2 linked regions of the Rosistilla ulvae genome follow. Each later gene encodes a partner of the first gene's protein in a complex. Links are inferred from orthologs where the notes say so. Each region holds a gene or a part of one and is shown in the gene's direction. Other genes may lie near its edges.

Region 1 (8,185 bases):
GGCTGCAGGCTTTCTGGAGTGCCATAACGCAGGGTCAGCATCAGATTGACCGATGCACCACGCGTCTTCTTCGGCAGGAACGAGTACTCGACCGTGTCAGTCAATTGGCCGCGCTCGGTCCGTTGGTCAATCGCCAGCGGCGAGGTGTCGAAGGCTTCGCCCGCTTGGATCGATTCGCGGCCTTTGTAATCGGCCAGCAAAGCGTTCAAATCGGGAGCTTCGGGGATCGTGATCCGTTGAGCTTCGTCGGTTGGAATGAACAGCCCGGTGGTGCGGTTGTTGCGAGTCAGGTACTTCTCGGCCACGGCTTGGACATCCGCTGCGGTCAGCGCTTCCAAACGATCACGGAACAGGAAGTACAATCGCCAGTCGCCCTGAGCGGCCCAGTTAGAGAGCGAAACGGCCAAGCGATCCGAATCGGCAGCTTCCAATTCGCGACTCTTCAGCAATTGTTGACGCGCCCGTTCGACCTCTTCTTCGGTCACTGGTTTCTCTTCAAAACCGTGCTCCATCGTCAACAGCAACTGTTGGCGAGCGACTTCGATGTCTTTGTCTTTGGGAACTTCGGCCAACGCCAACGTCAGGCCTGGATCGTGGAAACCGAAACCAAACGCATAGACGTTACTCGCCTTTTCGGTTTCGACAAGCGATTTGTAAAGCCTTCCGCTCGGTTCATCTCCCAAGACGTACGACAGGACTTTAGCCGCTGCGTATTCTTCGTGGCTGCCGGCCGGGATGTGATAAGCGGCACCGACCCATTGGACATCGCCGACGCGGCGCAGGACAACGGTTCGCTCACCATCTTGTGGCGGTTCGACGGTGTAGGTGCGATCGATTGGAGTGTCGGGTGTTTCGAGCGAACCGAAGTACTTTTGCAGGTACTCGAGCGCCTTTTCGGGATCAAATTGTCCGGCGACGGTGACCAGGACGTTGTCGGGACGGTAATACTTCTTGTAGAAGCGGCGAAGGTTGACAACTGGCACACGTTCGATATCGCTGCGGTTACCGATCGTGCTCTTGCCGTAGTTGTGCCATTCGTAGGCGGCGGATTGCATGCGTTGCATCAGAATCCGGCTGGGATCGTTCTCACCACTCTCGAACTCGCTGCGGACGACCGACATCTCGCTGGCCAGATCCTCTCCCTTGATCGTGCTGTTGACCAAGCGATCGGCTTCCAAGCGGAGCGCGAACTCGAGGTTCTCGTCGCTGGCGGGGAGCGTTTCGTAGTAATTTGTGCGATCGGTCCAGGTGGTGCCGTTGAAGCGGGCGCCGTGGTCTTGCAGCAGTTTGGGGATCTCGGGATGCGACGGCGTTCCTTTAAACAGCATATGTTCCAACAGGTGAGCCATCCCGGCTTCACCGTAGCCTTCGTGCCGCGAACCGACGAAGATCGTCACGTTCACCGTTACGACAGGTTTCGACGGATCGGGAAACAAGAGGATCTTGCATCCATTGTCGAGTTCATATTCGCTGATTCCTTCGATTTCCGTAACTTTCATGGGGCCCTCGCCAAACGTGTGGGGCGCACAAATGGCCGTCAGGGCGACAAGACCCATCAACAAAAGAGTTGTGCGATTCACAGTGGTATCCTTATTTCGAATCGTAGATTTGCGGAACGCGCTTGCGCAGCAGCGTTTCTGATTGTATCGCGGCAGCACTTTGCTTCCTATCTAACTGACGCTGCTGGCACGCGTTAATCAACATGATAACCGCGCTGGTCCAATTCGGCTTCCAGCGCTTTGCGAACGTGATACTCCCCGTGGACCAGACGGATCCGGTACGGTTTTTCGGTGAAGCCAGCGACGAACCGCAGCAGGTCGCGTTGGTCGGCGTGGGCCGAGTAGCCGCTCAGTTGATGCACATCCGCACGGATCTGGTATTTGCGACCGTCCAGCCGCACCCAGTCGCTGCCGCGTTGAATGTAGCTGCCCGGAGTGCCACGCGCCTGGTAGCCGCAGAAGACGATGTCGGTGGTCGGTTCGCCGATCAATCGCCGCAGATAATTCATCACCCGGCCGCCGGTGCACATCCCGCTGCCCGCGACGACGACCGCGGGCAGTTTGTGTTTGACCAGTTGGTCGAGCGTCGCGAGGTGTTCTTGATGATCGCCGACGGTGGTCAGGTTTTCGAAGACCAGCGGTTGGTCGTCGGTCTTGAGCACGCCTTGAGCCTCCGCCGACCAGAACTCCTGCAAGTCGTCGTAGATCTGCGTGAACCGGCTGGCCAGCGGCGAGTCGACGATCACATCGACCTGCTTCATTAGACTGCGGCCCTGTTGTTTCTGGATCGCTTCAAAGATCCCGTTCATTTCGAACAGGATGTCCTGCGTTCGGCCGAGGCTGAAGGCCGGGATGATTGTGACTCCTTTGTCGTCGAGCGTTTTCCGCAAGACGGCCTCCAGCCGCGACTGTCGGTCGGCCCTTCCCTCGTGGATGCGGTTGCCGTAGGTGCTCTCCATGACCAGCAGGTCGGCCCGCTCGGGCGAGGAAAACTCCGTCAATAGCGGCGCGTGCCGCGGACCCAGGTCGCCGGAAAAGACCGCCATCTGGCCGTTGGGCAATTCGACTTCGAAGATCGTCGAACCCAGGACGTGCCCGGCGGGGCGGAGCCGCAGCTTGCAGCCGCCTTGGATCGGATGCCACTGGTGATAGGGAAGCGGTTGCAGCAGCTTGGCGATCTTGTCGTTGAATTTATCGATCAGCCGCTGGTTCCGCGTGAAGCCGATCTTCAGCGCGTCCTGCATCACCAACGGCAGCAGCCGCGCCGTCGGCCCGCTGCAATAGATCGGTTGTTCGAACCCGGCGGCGATCAGATGCGGTATCCGCCCACAGTGGTCGATGTGGACGTGGGTCAGCAGCAGCGACTCGATCCCACGCAGCGAGAACTTGATCTCTGGGTTGGGATGATCGCGTGCGTCGTCGCCTTGAAAGGTGCCGCAATCGACCAGCAGACTATGCTCGTCGTCGGTCCACAATTGGTGACACGACCCCGTAACCCCTAAGTGACCACCGTGATGGATCAGTTTCATGACCTGCCTCGCACGCGGAATTTTCAAATGATATCGATCCCTTCAGTGTATCAATCTATGGAGTCCCACGGAGATCGTTAGTTGGCTGTCGGGCGAGTTGGAAATTTCGCTCAAGGAGCGTGCAAAATGCCATAGCCAGCTTGCCCCAAGTTGCTATGATTGAGTTCTCAACGCAGATCGAAGGATGGATCTGCAACATCATGCAGATTGAAGGACGAATCTGCAGAATCCTGCCTGAAACTTCGTGCGGCTAAACCAGTGGCACCTTTTCGCATTGAATAACGCAATGTTGTCATTCTCCACCACGCGAAGTAACCACCGTCGTATCGGTGTTCCCGATGCGGTTAGAGCACCCTTGGAACGCGATCTTCTTTGTGGTGTCGGCATGCCATCCCTCGACTCTTGCTGCTGGCGGGTGCGCGATCCTGCGAACACCTATCTGGCCAGTGACCTTTCTTACTTGCATCCAGATGCCTCGCTGGCAGTAACACAAGCGGCAACGAACAACGATGAACACATATAGCCTGGGCTACATCGACGACCTATACGTTCAATATGTCAAGGACCCCGAAAGCGTGTCGCCCGGTTGGCGACAGTATTTCGAGCAGTTCCTCGTGGCGACCGATGAGACAACGGCCAAGTTGAGCGAAGCGGCGGCCGCGGCGGTCCAAGGGAACGGCAGCCCCGATGGGCAAGCGTTAGGCAACGTGACCGAGCACGCGCTGTGGTTGGCGCGGATGCAGGACCAAGTCGACCAACTGGTCCGCGAATACCGGGTCCGCGGTCACTTGGTCGCTCAAGTCGACCCTCTGGGGATGGCCCAAAAGGGATGCCCCGAACTGAATGTCGAATCCTACGGGCTGACCGAAGACGATCTGTCGCGGCCCTTCGATTCGAGCGCTCTGGAGAATGTCCAGGGGCGGACGCTCAACGACGTGCTGCAACAACTGCGGAACACCTACTGCCGCAACATCGGCGCCCAGTTCATGCACATCGACAATCGCAACATCCGCGATTGGTTGCAGCGTCGCATGGAAGTCGGCGAGAATCGGATGCCGCTGTCGCACGAGGTCCAACGCCGGATCTACTCGCGATTGGCCGACGCGACGATTTTCGAAGAGTTCGTTCGCCGCAAGTTCGTCGGCGCCAAGACCTTCTCGTTGGAAGGAGCCGAGAGCTTGATCCCGTTGTTGGATCTCGCCTTGGAAAAATGTGGCCAGCACAACGTGAAAGAAGTGGTCATGGCGATGGCTCACCGCGGACGGTTGAACGTCCTGGCGAACATCTTCAAGAAACGAGCGCTCAATATTTTCTGGTCGTTCGACGATCCCGATCCGCAATTGCATCGCGGCGGCGGCGACGTGCGGTACCACCTGGGATACAGCAGCGATTGGAAGACCGCTTCGGGCGACAAGATGCACATCTCGTTGTGCTTCAACCCGAGCCATCTGGAATACGTGAATCCGGTCGCACTGGGACGGACGCGTTGCAAGCAGGATCGCTATGGCGATTCGAAGCGACAGGACGTGGTCACGATCTTGATCCACGGCGACGCGGCGTTCGCGGGCGAAGGTGTCGTGCAAGAGACGCTGAACCTGAGCCAGTTGAAGGCCTACCACACCGGCGGTACGCTGCACGTAGTGATCAACAATCAGGTCGGTTTCACGACCGAACCGCGCGAAGGACGCAGCACGACCTACGCGACCGACATCGCCAAGATGCTGCAAATCCCGATCTTCCACGTCAATGGCGAAGATCCCGAAGCGGTAGCTCAAGTCGTCAACTTGGCGATGGATTTCCGTCGCGAATTCCACAGCGACGTCGTGATCGATATGTACGCCTACCGTCGTTGGGGGCACAACGAAGGCGATGAGCCACGGTTCACGCAGCCGGAGATGTATCGCGAGATCGATGCGCGGCAGAGTGTTCGCAAGAGCTACCGCAAGCGATTGCTGAAGCTGGGCCAGATGACCGACGAAGAGGCGAAGGAACTGCATCGCAAGCGGCAGGACAAACTGGAGCGTGAATTCGAAGCGACCCGGACCGTTCCGTTTGTTCCCGATGTGCAATCGCTCGGCGGATCGTGGTCGGAATACGTCGGCGGCCCCGAACCCGAAAACGATACCGTGGTCACCGGCGTCGACAAAAAGCGGCTCTCGGAGCTGCTGGAAACGCTGACCACGATCCCGCAAGAATTTAATCTCCATCGCAAACTGAAGCGGCCGTACGAACAGCGTCGCGAGATGGCTGCCGGTAAGCTGCCGGTCGACTGGGCCACCGGCGAAGCGTTGGCTTTCGCAACGCTATTGACCGAAGGGCGTCGCATTCGTTTGACCGGCCAGGACAGCGAACGCGGGACGTTCAGCCAGCGGCACGCGGTGCTGCACGATGAAGAGAGCGGTTCGATTTACACTCCGCTGGAACATCTGGCTCCCGACCAAGCGAAGTTCGAGATCGCCAACAGCCCGCTGTCCGAAGCTGGCGTTCTAGGTTTTGAGTACGGTTACAGCCTCGACTGTCCCGAGGGCCTGTGTGCTTGGGAAGCTCAGTTTGGCGACTTCTGGAACTGTGCCCAAGTGATCGTCGACCAGTTCATCGCCAGCGCCGAAGACAAGTGGAATCGCTTGAGCGGATTGGTGATGTTATTGCCACACGGCTTTGAAGGGCAAGGGCCCGAGCACTGTTCGTCGCGCGTCGAACGCTTCCTGGCGATGGCGGCAGAGCACAACATCCAGATCTGCCAGCCGACCACTCCGGCACAGTACTTCCACTTGTTGCGACGCCAGGTCCTGCGTCGTTGGCGGAAACCGCTGATCTGTCTGACGCCGAAGAGCTTGCTGCGGCATCCGTTGGTTGTCTCCGATTTGAAAGACCTGGAAGCTCGACAGTTCCGCAAGATCTTGCCCGACACGCAGGTCTCCCCCGACAACGCCCGGCGGATCCTGTTGTGCACCGGCAAGGTCTACTACGACCTCTTGGAAGCTCGCAAGCAACGTGGCCTCGAGGATGTTGCGATCTTGCGGATCGAGCAACTGTACCCACTGAAGACGCATGAACTGATGAGCGCCTTTGGCGGCTACGCGGCCGGGAACGACATCTTCTGGGTTCAAGAAGAGCCGAAAAACATGGGTGCTTGGCCATATTTGAAGCTGAACTATGGCGATCAATTAGCCGAACGCTTCAACCTGCATTGCGTCAGCCGCGTCGAATCGGCCAGCCCTTCGACAGGATCGATGCGAACGCACAAACTGGAGCAGGAAGAACTGATCGAAGCCGCCTTTGCTTCGCTGTAACAGAGCCACCAGTCGCTCAAATGCCTGCCACGACGAAGACGAGCGTCGTCGTGGCGGCAGATGGTGGTAAAGTGAATTCGTAGAGAACTTTGCTTGCGTCGCGAACCTCCACCCTGGAGAATTCATGTCTTTCATGGATTTGTCCGACCAGGCGGAGGTTGTTCGATGTTGCTGAAGATTTCGATTGCGTTGGTGGGCTGTGCTACGATCGCAGCGGCCACTCCTGAAAATCTCTCGGCCGAACCACTACGGTATGCTCCCGAGCCGGGTTCGCGTTTTGCCTATCGCTTCGAAATCGTCGTCGATGGCGACGATGAAACGATCACCTACAAGGGCGTGACGAAATATACAGTCAACGCAGCGAAGGATGACCAGCTTCGGTTGACCTACCATGGCGGGCTGTCGGAATCGAAGAAATTCAAAGGACGCCAGGTTCCCTTTGGCCGCCGGCTTGGACCGCCATCAATTCCTCGCCCTTTCTCCCGCCCAACCTTTGCTGGCAAGGTGACGACCACAAACCAGATCACGCTTTCGTCACGCGGCGAGGTCTTGGCGATGACCGGCGATTCCCAACTGCCCTACCTGCTGGGGAACGTATCGCTGATGCCATTCGAGACGCTCCCCGAAGAGGAGACGCAGGCGTGGACGAACGACTCGGGCGTGTCGATCACCAAAAACGAACCGAGTGGTCGAATGGGAGGACGCTTCGGGCCGTTGGATCCTTTTGGCCGCGGCGACAGCGGTCCCAAGGACGTGCGTGCAGCGGGGGAGGTCACAAAATATGCAATCACTGGCCAGCAGGATGGGCGAGTGCAGATCAGCAAGTCGTATCAGTTGACGATGCCCGTCAACGACAAGAAACAGACCTATGAAATGACCGGCTCCGGCTCCTGGACGTTCGACCGAAGCACGGCTCTGCCCGATGCCATCGACATCCAGTACACGTTGACCGTCAACGACGGCAACACGACCGTGACCGTTCCGATCCATGTGAAATATGATCGCATCTCCAGCGAAGCGCTCGATCGCATGGAGGCGGAAGCCAAGCGAATCGCCGAAGAGCGGGCGATGGCGGCGAAGCAAGCCAAGGAAGAGGCGGAGCGACCGCTGACCGAAGAGGAGTTGGCGGCAGCGATCGCCGATCTCCGGTCGGGAGATGATAAAAGAATCCAGGCTCAGCTAGAAGCGTTGGCGAAGAAGAGCGTGGCGGATCCCAGCCCGAAGGTCGCCGCGGCGATCGAGGCTCACATCGAGCACGAGGACAAAAAACTGCGCTCCGCAGCTCAGAGCGCCTTGATGCGATGGGCGCCCGATTACAAGGTGGTCCAAGATCTGAAGAAGGCCTACCGCGGATTTGGGACGGTGAAGTCGACCGACCGCGAAGTCGATGCGTTGACGCCGTTGTATGTCGGCCAGATCGTCCAGTTCCAAGAGCACGGATCCTTCTGGTTCCCCGGAGAGATCGTCTCGTTGAACGCTGACAAAAGCGTGGTCGTTCGCCGGCGTGCCGGCAGCTCGCGGAAGGTCACTGTCAAACGCCGCAACATCCAACTGGCTCCCGAGCAATTACCGCAACCAAACGAACCCGCTTCGGCACCCGACGCACCGATGACAGCCGAGGGGACCAGTCCCGTTCGAACGTGGTCCGACGCCACGGGGCGATTCAAGATCGAAGCCAATCTGTTGCGAGTCGAAAATGGTGGCGCGGTGTTGAAGCGAACCGACGGGCGAGAAGTGACCGTTCCGGTGAAAAAGCTCAGCTCCGCCGACCAGGCCTATCTAAATGATTGGGAAGCCGCCCTCCACGCCGAAAACCCCTTCGAACCGTAACCGATGCGGCGACTGCCACTCGGCATCCCCCCCT
Region 2 (7,789 bases), 2.2 Mb from region 1 along the record:
TCACCAAAACCTTTCGACCGATCTGCCGCAGCGGTGCGGTGAGATCGATCAACCGATCGCCGGTCTGCTGGCCGACCTCAAGCAGCGCGATCTCCTAAAGGACACGTTAGTGATCTGGGGAGGCGAGTTCGGGCGGACGCCGGCGGCTCAAAACGGCGACGGCCGCGATCATAACAACAAAGGTTACACGACCTGGATGGCGGGAGGCGGCGTGAAGCCTGGCTTCAGCTATGGCGAAACCGACGAACACGGCTACGCGGCGGTCACCGATCCGTGCCACATCCACGATTGGCACGCCACGATCCTGCACCTGATGGGGCTCGATCACACGCGGCTTACCTACCGTTACGCCGGTCGCGACTTCCGCCTAACCGACGTCCATGGCAACGTGATGAAGAAGATCATCGCTTGAGCGACAGCTTGCGAAGGATCAGTTTTTGCTGATCGTATTGCCGCTCCAACCCAGCTTTTCGCGGAGTGTTCGATAATCGTTTTGCCCGGGCACGGCAACCATTTGGAAACTGTAGGGCGATCGCTGCACGCGAACGCGGTCGCCCGGTTGGATCACATCGACGACGCGGCCATCGACCACAAGGCTCGTCGAATCGTTGGGGTTGGCGACCGAAAGATCAAACGTTCGGTCGGCGGTATCGACAACCGAGCGGTGCGTCAGCGTATGGGGGCTGATCGGCGAGATGACAAACGCTTGCAGATTCTTCCGCAAGATCGGCCCGCCCGCCGAAAGGTTGTGGGCTGTCGAACCGATCGGCGTGCTGATGATCAACCCGTCACAGCTGTAGCTGGTTGCATGAACTTGGTCGACCGAAAGGTCGATGCTGAGGATTCGATAAGGCGGCCCGCCGAGAATCGCCGCTTCGTTTAATCCCAACTGGATGGCGATCTCTTCGCCGTCGCGGATGATCGAAGCTCTCAACATCAAATGGTCGACGAGTTCGCAATCGCCATTGGCAACGGTCCCCCAGATATCGAGGAAGGCGTCGGGAGTGAGCGCGGCAAGGAAACCGAGGTGTCCACAATTGACGCCCAAGATCGGCAGCTGGTTCTCGCCCATCTGCCGCGCTGTTTGCAGGATCGATCCGTCACCGCCTAACACGATCACGAGATCATGGTCGGTGTTTTCAAAGTCGTAGCTGAAATCGAGGTCGACCGCCGCTATCTCCGCTCGATCGGCGATCAACGAACGCAGGCGATTCAGTTCCGACGCGACGCTTGGTCGATCCAACGCACCGACGACAACGACATCGGGTCGCGTTCGCCCGGCGCGTGGCCAGCACGGTCGTTTTTCTTCAGACGATTCAGATTGCGACATGAGAGCCTGGCACTGTTGGATGTAGTTTGTGTTTGCGCAGCGTCATCATACGCCAGCCGCAGCCGAGATGCATATTTTTGCAGACAGACGCGTGTGATTAGAACTGCACCGCTTCGCGGATCTGGAATTCGGCCCAGACCGGCAGATGATCGCTGATCGCTTCGGCTTCAGCGATCGTCAGGTTGTATTGCCGCAGGAAATCGATAGCCCCCGAATCGCCGAGGAATTCCGTCGTATGATTGCGGTTGAACAACAGGTTTGCCGTTTGGCGTTGGGCGTGGATGTCCGAGGGCGTGCCTTCCAGGGCGAAGCGAATATCGGCAGATGCAAATCCGGCCAGTTCGTGATCGCCGGCAAAAAAGCAGCCGGCCAGAATCACATCGTCCTCGCCGCGACCGTCGTTCTGGATCGAATGGAACAGCGACGTCAGCAGTTCAAGTTCCTTCTGCGGATTGTCGGGATCGACGTAGACGTTGGCCATCGAGAAGGTCCAAGCATCTTGTGGATCGACGCCGACGGTGCGGAACCATCCGACCAGCGGTTCGTAGGCGATCTGATTCGCTGGGTCGGTAATTGTATAGGTTTGCTTGAGGTCGGCTTCGACTCGTTGGCGATCGAAGACAAACCCGAGCAGTTGTTGATATCCGTCTGGTCCAACTTGCGGGCCTGCGATGAAATCGTAAGTCCGGCCGTCGCGATTCAGATGTTCGACGATTCGGGGGAACAGTTCGCGGCGATCGGCATCGACTTCCTGAACCGCGATCAGATCGATTTGCTGCAGCAACCGCACGATAAAGTCCATCGTCTTGGGATCGTTGAGCTTATCGCGACTGAATTCCCGCAGGTTGAAGGTCCCCAGGCGGATGGTGCCTGCGGGCCCTTGTCGGCTGGAAACCGTCTGTACCCCAACGCCGGGAAGAGTCGGCAGCGCCGGAGCTCCTGGCGCGGAGAAACCGCTGCCCGGTTCGGCGGTCGCCGACGTGAACATCGCGCGGAGATCCGCGACCACGCCGGCGCTCGATTCGCGTCGCTTGAAGTGCAGCCCGTCGATCCCTTCGATCTCGTAGAATTTGACCAACGCGACTATCGCAATCACAGATACGACGATGAGTTTAAGGACAAACTTCATTTTTGCGGTCTCCGAGCCCCGGGACATGCGATCACCAATGATTTCCTTGTTTTCGGCGATTTCGGTTAATGGAAGTCAGTCGCGACGGCCGCTTCGATCGATCCCAACGCCAGCGAAGCGGATTGCAACGATCTTGACGATCGCGACGGCAACGGCTAATGGCAGGCTGACAAAAAGCTCGATGATCGGTATCCTGGAGACTTCCCAAGCCGTGTCGGATTGGCGCGGTGCGGAGTTCCCATTACTCGCACATTTTCCTGCCGCTATCTACAGTTAAACATCTCATGGTTGAAGTCAAAGTACCCACCGTCGGCGAATCGATCAGCGAAGTTCAAATCGGCCGTTGGCTGAAGCAACAAGACGAATGGGTCGAAGCGGACGAAGATCTGGTCGAAATCGAAACCGAAAAAGCTTCGGTTCAAATCCCGTCGCCCTCGGCCGGCTATCTGCGGAACATCACCAAGCAGCAGGATGAGTTTGCCAAAGTCGGCGACGTGATCGCTCAGATCGAAGCCGGTGAAGCGCCATCGGCCAACGGATCGGCATCGACCGCCGCTGCGGCACCGGCTGAAGAAGCCGGCGACGACGCACGCGTGATGCCAGCGGCAGCCCGATTGATCGCCGAACACAACCTCAACCCGGCCGATATCAAAGCGACCGGACCTGGCGGACGCCTGTTGAAGGAAGACGTCGTCGACCACATCTCCGGCGCGACGATCTCCAAAGTTCCAGCCGCCGCGCCGAAGCAACCGGCTCCCGCAGCGGTTAAGAAGACCGAAGATCGTCCGCGGACGTCGTTGATGACGTCGGGCGAACATCGCGCCGAAGAAGTGAAGCCGCTGAGCATGTTGCGTCGCACGATCGCCGCACGCTTGGTCGAAGCCCAACACAACGCGGCACTGTTGACCACGTTCAACGAAATCGACATGGAACCTGTCAAGGAATTGCGATCCAAATACAAGGACGCGTTCCAGAAGAAGCACGGCGTCAAGCTGGGCTTTATGTCGTTCTTCGCCAAAGCGGCTGTCGAAGCGCTCCGCCGCTTCCCCGCTGTCAATTCGGAGATTCGTGGCAACAACATCGTCTATCGCCATTATTATGACATCGGAATCGCGATCGGTGGCGGTAAAGGACTTGTTGTGCCGATCCTGCGAAACGTGGAGTTCATGTCGTTTGCCGACGTCGAACGCGCGATTTCCGATTTCGCTGACGACGCTCAATCCAATCGGTTGAACCCGCAAGATCTCGATGGTGGAACGTTTACGATCAGCAACGGCGGGATCTACGGATCGCTGCTGTCGACGCCGATCGTTAATCCTCCGCAGAGCGGCATTTTGGGATTGCATTCGATCCAAGATCGTCCCGTTGCTGTCAACGGCCAAGTCGTGATCCGTCCGATGATGTACGTCGCGTTGACCTACGACCATCGCGTTGTCGACGGCCGCGAAGCTGTCAGCTTCCTGCGTGTTATCAAAGACGTTTTGGAAGATCCAGCACGACTGTTCCTGGAAGTGTAGAATGGGGCGATTGTCGTCCCTTCGGGTGGAATAGTGGCCCATTATGCAACCGCCAAAGGTGAAGGTTCGACAACCGAACCTTCATCGGAGCCGTTGCATTGAACCTCTCGCTTTCACGCAGCTTGCGTTTTCGCACCGCTGCGTTTTTTCTTTTGTTTGCCCTGCTGGGCCCTGCCAACGCTGGCGCCGCCCCCGCGTCGACAGCCACGGTCAACACGGATCTGTTGATCGTGGGAGCGACCGAAGCGGGCTGGGCCGCGGCGATTCAAGCCGCTCGCGGCGGTGTCGAATCGATCGCGATCGTGCACGATGGTCGCTGGTTCGGCGGCCAGTTCACCGAACAGGCGTTAGCCTGCGTCGATGAAGATAAAGGTGTCGGCCGCGTCGGTTGGGGCGTCGACTGGCATCCGATGAAGCGATCGTTCCATCGTTCGGGGCTCTTTAAGGAGCTGATGGACCGAATCGAAGCGTTTAACTCGCAAAAGTATGGCTCGCCGATGCCGGGGCGTCCCTTTCACGGGCCGTCGACCTATCGGCCGGCCGAAGCCGAAGCGATCTTCCGCGAGATGATCGCTCCCTACATCGACAGCGGCCAGATCCGCGTCCACTGGAACCTGTATCCAGTGGCTGCCGACGTGCGAGGTTCCCGGCTGCATGGCGTTACGTTTGCAGCGACCGATGGTGGCGAAGGGCGATTGTCCGTCGAAGCGCCGCTGACGATCGATGCCTCCGACTGGGGCGAGGTGATCCAGGTCGCGGGAGCTGGCTTTCTGTGCGGTCCCGATCCCAAGTCCCGTTTCGGTGAACCGAGTGCTCCCGATGATCTGAGCAGCCATCCTGCAAACGAGATGAATCCGATCACCTGGGCGATGATCGTCGCCGAATCGGAGGGGGAGACGCCGATCGGTCGACCGCCGCGATTCGACGATCGCAATTACCCGCGGGCTACACATTTCAGTCGACAAGAGTTTGACGATCTGCAGTGGGACCAAGCGAATCCGGGGCTGGGAGCGATCCCGCACTGGCCCGATGCGGGAAAACAATCGCCGCGTCAATTGAGCGTCTACACGGTCCGGCGAATCGTCGACGGAACGACAAGCCGCGATGGGAAGACATCGATTCTGTTGAACTACATGAACGGCCAGGACTATCCGTTGGAACGCTTGCCGGCACCGGTCGTGAAGGCGTTGGAATCGACCGCCGAAGGAGCATCGACGCAGAACATCGTGACGATGAATCGTGGTCAGCGCCAGATCATCTTTGACGATGCGAAACAACATGCGTTGGGCGTGCTGTATCACTTGCAGAACTTCGTCGATCAGCGAGCCACCGACAAAACGAACAGCTTCCGCCGGTTCCACTTGAGCGACGAATTCGGCACGCCCGATCGGCTGCCACCGAAACCGTACATCCGCGAGGGGCTGCGATTGCAGGCGATGTACATGATGCGCGAACAGGATGGCCGCAATCGCGATGGCGTCACGAAGAACCGGGCCAAGGAGCGATTCGCCCATGTGATGTATCCCGATGGCCTGTTCGCCTGGCAGTTTCACTACGACTTCCACCGCACCGGGCGAACATACTTGAAGTCCGAAGGGAATGAAGGACCGTGGATCGATTTCCATAAGCCGAATCGCCACACGAACTTCATGAGCGATCGATCGGTCTTTCCGTTGCGGAGCCTGATTCCGGCCGAGCTGGACGGCCTGATCGGATCGCAAGGGAATGTTGGTTTCAGCAGCATCGTCAGCGCGGCGATCCGGTTGCACGATCAACGGATCCACATCGGTCAAGCGAGCGGCGCTGTGGCGGTGGTCGCGCTGCGGGAGGGGATCGATCCGCGAGCGATCCCCTACGACCGAGCGTTACTCGAATCGGTTCGCCACGAATTGTGTGATGCCGGCGCTGCAGGAGTACCGCTGTTGATCTGGCCCTTCCGCGACCTCGATCCGAGCCACGCCGCGTTTGTCGCGATCAATCGCCTAGCGGCGCTCGGACTGTTGCCGATCGATCCTCGCGAAGTCGACTTCGCCCCCGACTCTCCCGCCACCGAGGCGTGGCTGGCATCGCTTAGCGACCGCGGTTACGAATACGAACCGTCTGTCGAAACCGAGGTCACTCGCGGTGAGATCTGTCGACAGTTTTGGGATCAGATTCAGCAGCAGGATTGGGCGCGATTCGCTTTCCACCGCGTCGACGCTCGCGACGCCGATGGGGATGGCATCGTCGACCGCGATGATTCGCTGTTGTTCACGCCTAACGAGCCGATTGTGTTCGAGATCGAGCGACCGAAGCTTGGGCCCGACAGCGACGGAGTCCCAGCGGTGGAACTGACCAGCGGAAACGCTGGCGATCGCCGCTTGATCGACTTCCGCGGTCCCGGCGGTTCGCAGGCGAAGGGTTGGTCGGATGATCACGGCGACCTGTTTGATGACGCTCGCGGCTACGGCTGGGGCCGCGATCTGCGTTCCAACCATCGCCGACGCCACGCGATGGAAGGCCCACGCGACACGTTCCTGTTCACTCGCGGCCGCGACGTTTGGGAGTGCACGCTTCCCGACGGAAAGTATTCGGTGACGGTCTGCGTTGGCGACTCGGGACACGACCAGCCCGGTCAGAACGTCGTCGTCGAAGGCGTTCGTTTCGCCAAGGACCTGTCGACGGTGGCGGGGATGTTTGCCGAGCGGACCAAGGTCGTCGAGGTCCGCGACGGGCGGCTCTCGGTCGAACTAGGCAAGCCGTCGGTGTCAACGAACACGGCGATCAACTGGCTGGCGATCGAATCCGCCGATTGAGTGGGCTTCCTGTTAGAGCGTCCGCAGCGGCGGAATGGCTGAGAGCGTATGCAAGGTGAACGCTGCGTTGAGCGACGTCCGGCAGGTACACTCGCGTCGCGGAATCCGCTTTGCCCTAGGTCAACAATCGACGGATGACTTTTCCTGGCGATTGCGGGTCCAAATGGGGATTACTTTCGTTAAATAACAGGCAAGCATGGATAGATCATTGCCCTGGGCTAGCGTCGAACCGTGGTCGATTCGCAAGTGTGCCATGACAAGAAGGTGTAGAATGACGGTGTAATGCGACTCATCTGCGCCCCTCATCGACCTCAAAAGCTAAGAGAGGACGCTAACAACCATGAACGGATCCTCCGTCTTTCGCCAACAGATCATCTCGGATATCGCGGACTGGGACAGTTCGGCATTTGGTTCGGCGATCGATATTGTCCAGCTGACACCGGGACGTTTTTCCAGCACGCAACAGATCGTCGACTTGGGGTGCCTGCAAGTGCTTCGGATGTCGGTCAATCAAGCGGTGGCCGCACGCGGTCGTGGGGCCACGTCGCGATACGCCGCTGTGATGTTCGACGACTCTCACGAGGGTGATTTCGCGCACGTCCGGATCCAACGCGATCGGTTAGTTGTCCTGCCGCCCGATTTAGATTTTGATGCGTGTGTCAAACAGCAAGGCTTTCGCTGCACCGCGACCTTCATTTCGTCGCAATATGTCGAAGACTATTACCGCACTCTGACCGGGCAAACGCTCTGCCTGCCCGCGGAAAACAAGACAGGTTTGATCGCCGACGATGCGATCGCCGCCCGAGTTCAGTTGTGTGTCGATGCGTTGTTGGATGCCGCCAGCAACAACGACGAGTGCGTTCAGCATGCCGAGTATCGGGCGGCAATCATCGACGAATTAACCACATTGATGCTCAGGCCGCTGCAATCGCTGGCGATCTCCGAAGATGAAAAACCGCAGCCACAGATCGCCAAAGCGCATCGATTGGTGAACCAATTGGAAGACTACATCATCGGC

The links.
Region 2: EC9_RS03755 (region 1) and odhB share a complex: the UniProt entries of both Escherichia coli proteins name them as parts of the 2-oxoglutarate dehydrogenase (OGDH) complex. The link is inferred for Rosistilla ulvae from one-to-one orthologs.

Annotation. Positions count from the first base shown.
Region 1 is NZ_CP036261.1:1,017,160-1,025,344, reverse strand. What follows is about bases 3,163-6,521. They hold EC9_RS03755 (2-oxoglutarate dehydrogenase E1 component), read left to right. Parts: upstream 3,163-3,537; coding sequence 3,538-6,321; downstream 6,322-6,521. Other genes in these bases: EC9_RS03750 (SHD1 domain-containing protein), read left to right, coding at 6,487-6,521. Outside these bases: EC9_RS03765 (M16 family metallopeptidase), read right to left, coding at 1-1,499; EC9_RS03760 (MBL fold metallo-hydrolase RNA specificity domain-containing protein), read right to left, coding at 1,694-3,028; more of EC9_RS03750, read left to right, coding at 6,522-8,151. UniProt on the Escherichia coli protein: E1 component of the 2-oxoglutarate dehydrogenase (OGDH) complex which catalyzes the decarboxylation of 2-oxoglutarate, the first step in the conversion of 2-oxoglutarate to succinyl-CoA and CO(2).
Region 2 is NZ_CP036261.1:3,196,499-3,204,287, reverse strand. Bases 1,897-4,859 are described here. They hold odhB (2-oxoglutarate dehydrogenase complex dihydrolipoyllysine-residue succinyltransferase), read left to right. Parts: upstream 1,897-2,743; coding sequence 2,744-3,976; downstream 3,977-4,859. Other genes in these bases: EC9_RS11370 (FAD-dependent oxidoreductase), read left to right, coding at 4,075-4,859; EC9_RS11380 (endonuclease/exonuclease/phosphatase family protein), read right to left, coding at 1,897-2,459. Outside these bases: EC9_RS11390 (DUF1501 domain-containing protein), read left to right, coding at 1-412; EC9_RS11385 (NAD(+)/NADH kinase), read right to left, coding at 431-1,330; more of EC9_RS11380, read right to left, coding at 1,428-1,896; more of EC9_RS11370, read left to right, coding at 4,860-6,771; EC9_RS11365 (helix-turn-helix domain-containing protein), read left to right, coding at 7,112-7,789. UniProt on the Escherichia coli protein: E2 component of the 2-oxoglutarate dehydrogenase (OGDH) complex which catalyzes the second step in the conversion of 2-oxoglutarate to succinyl-CoA and CO(2).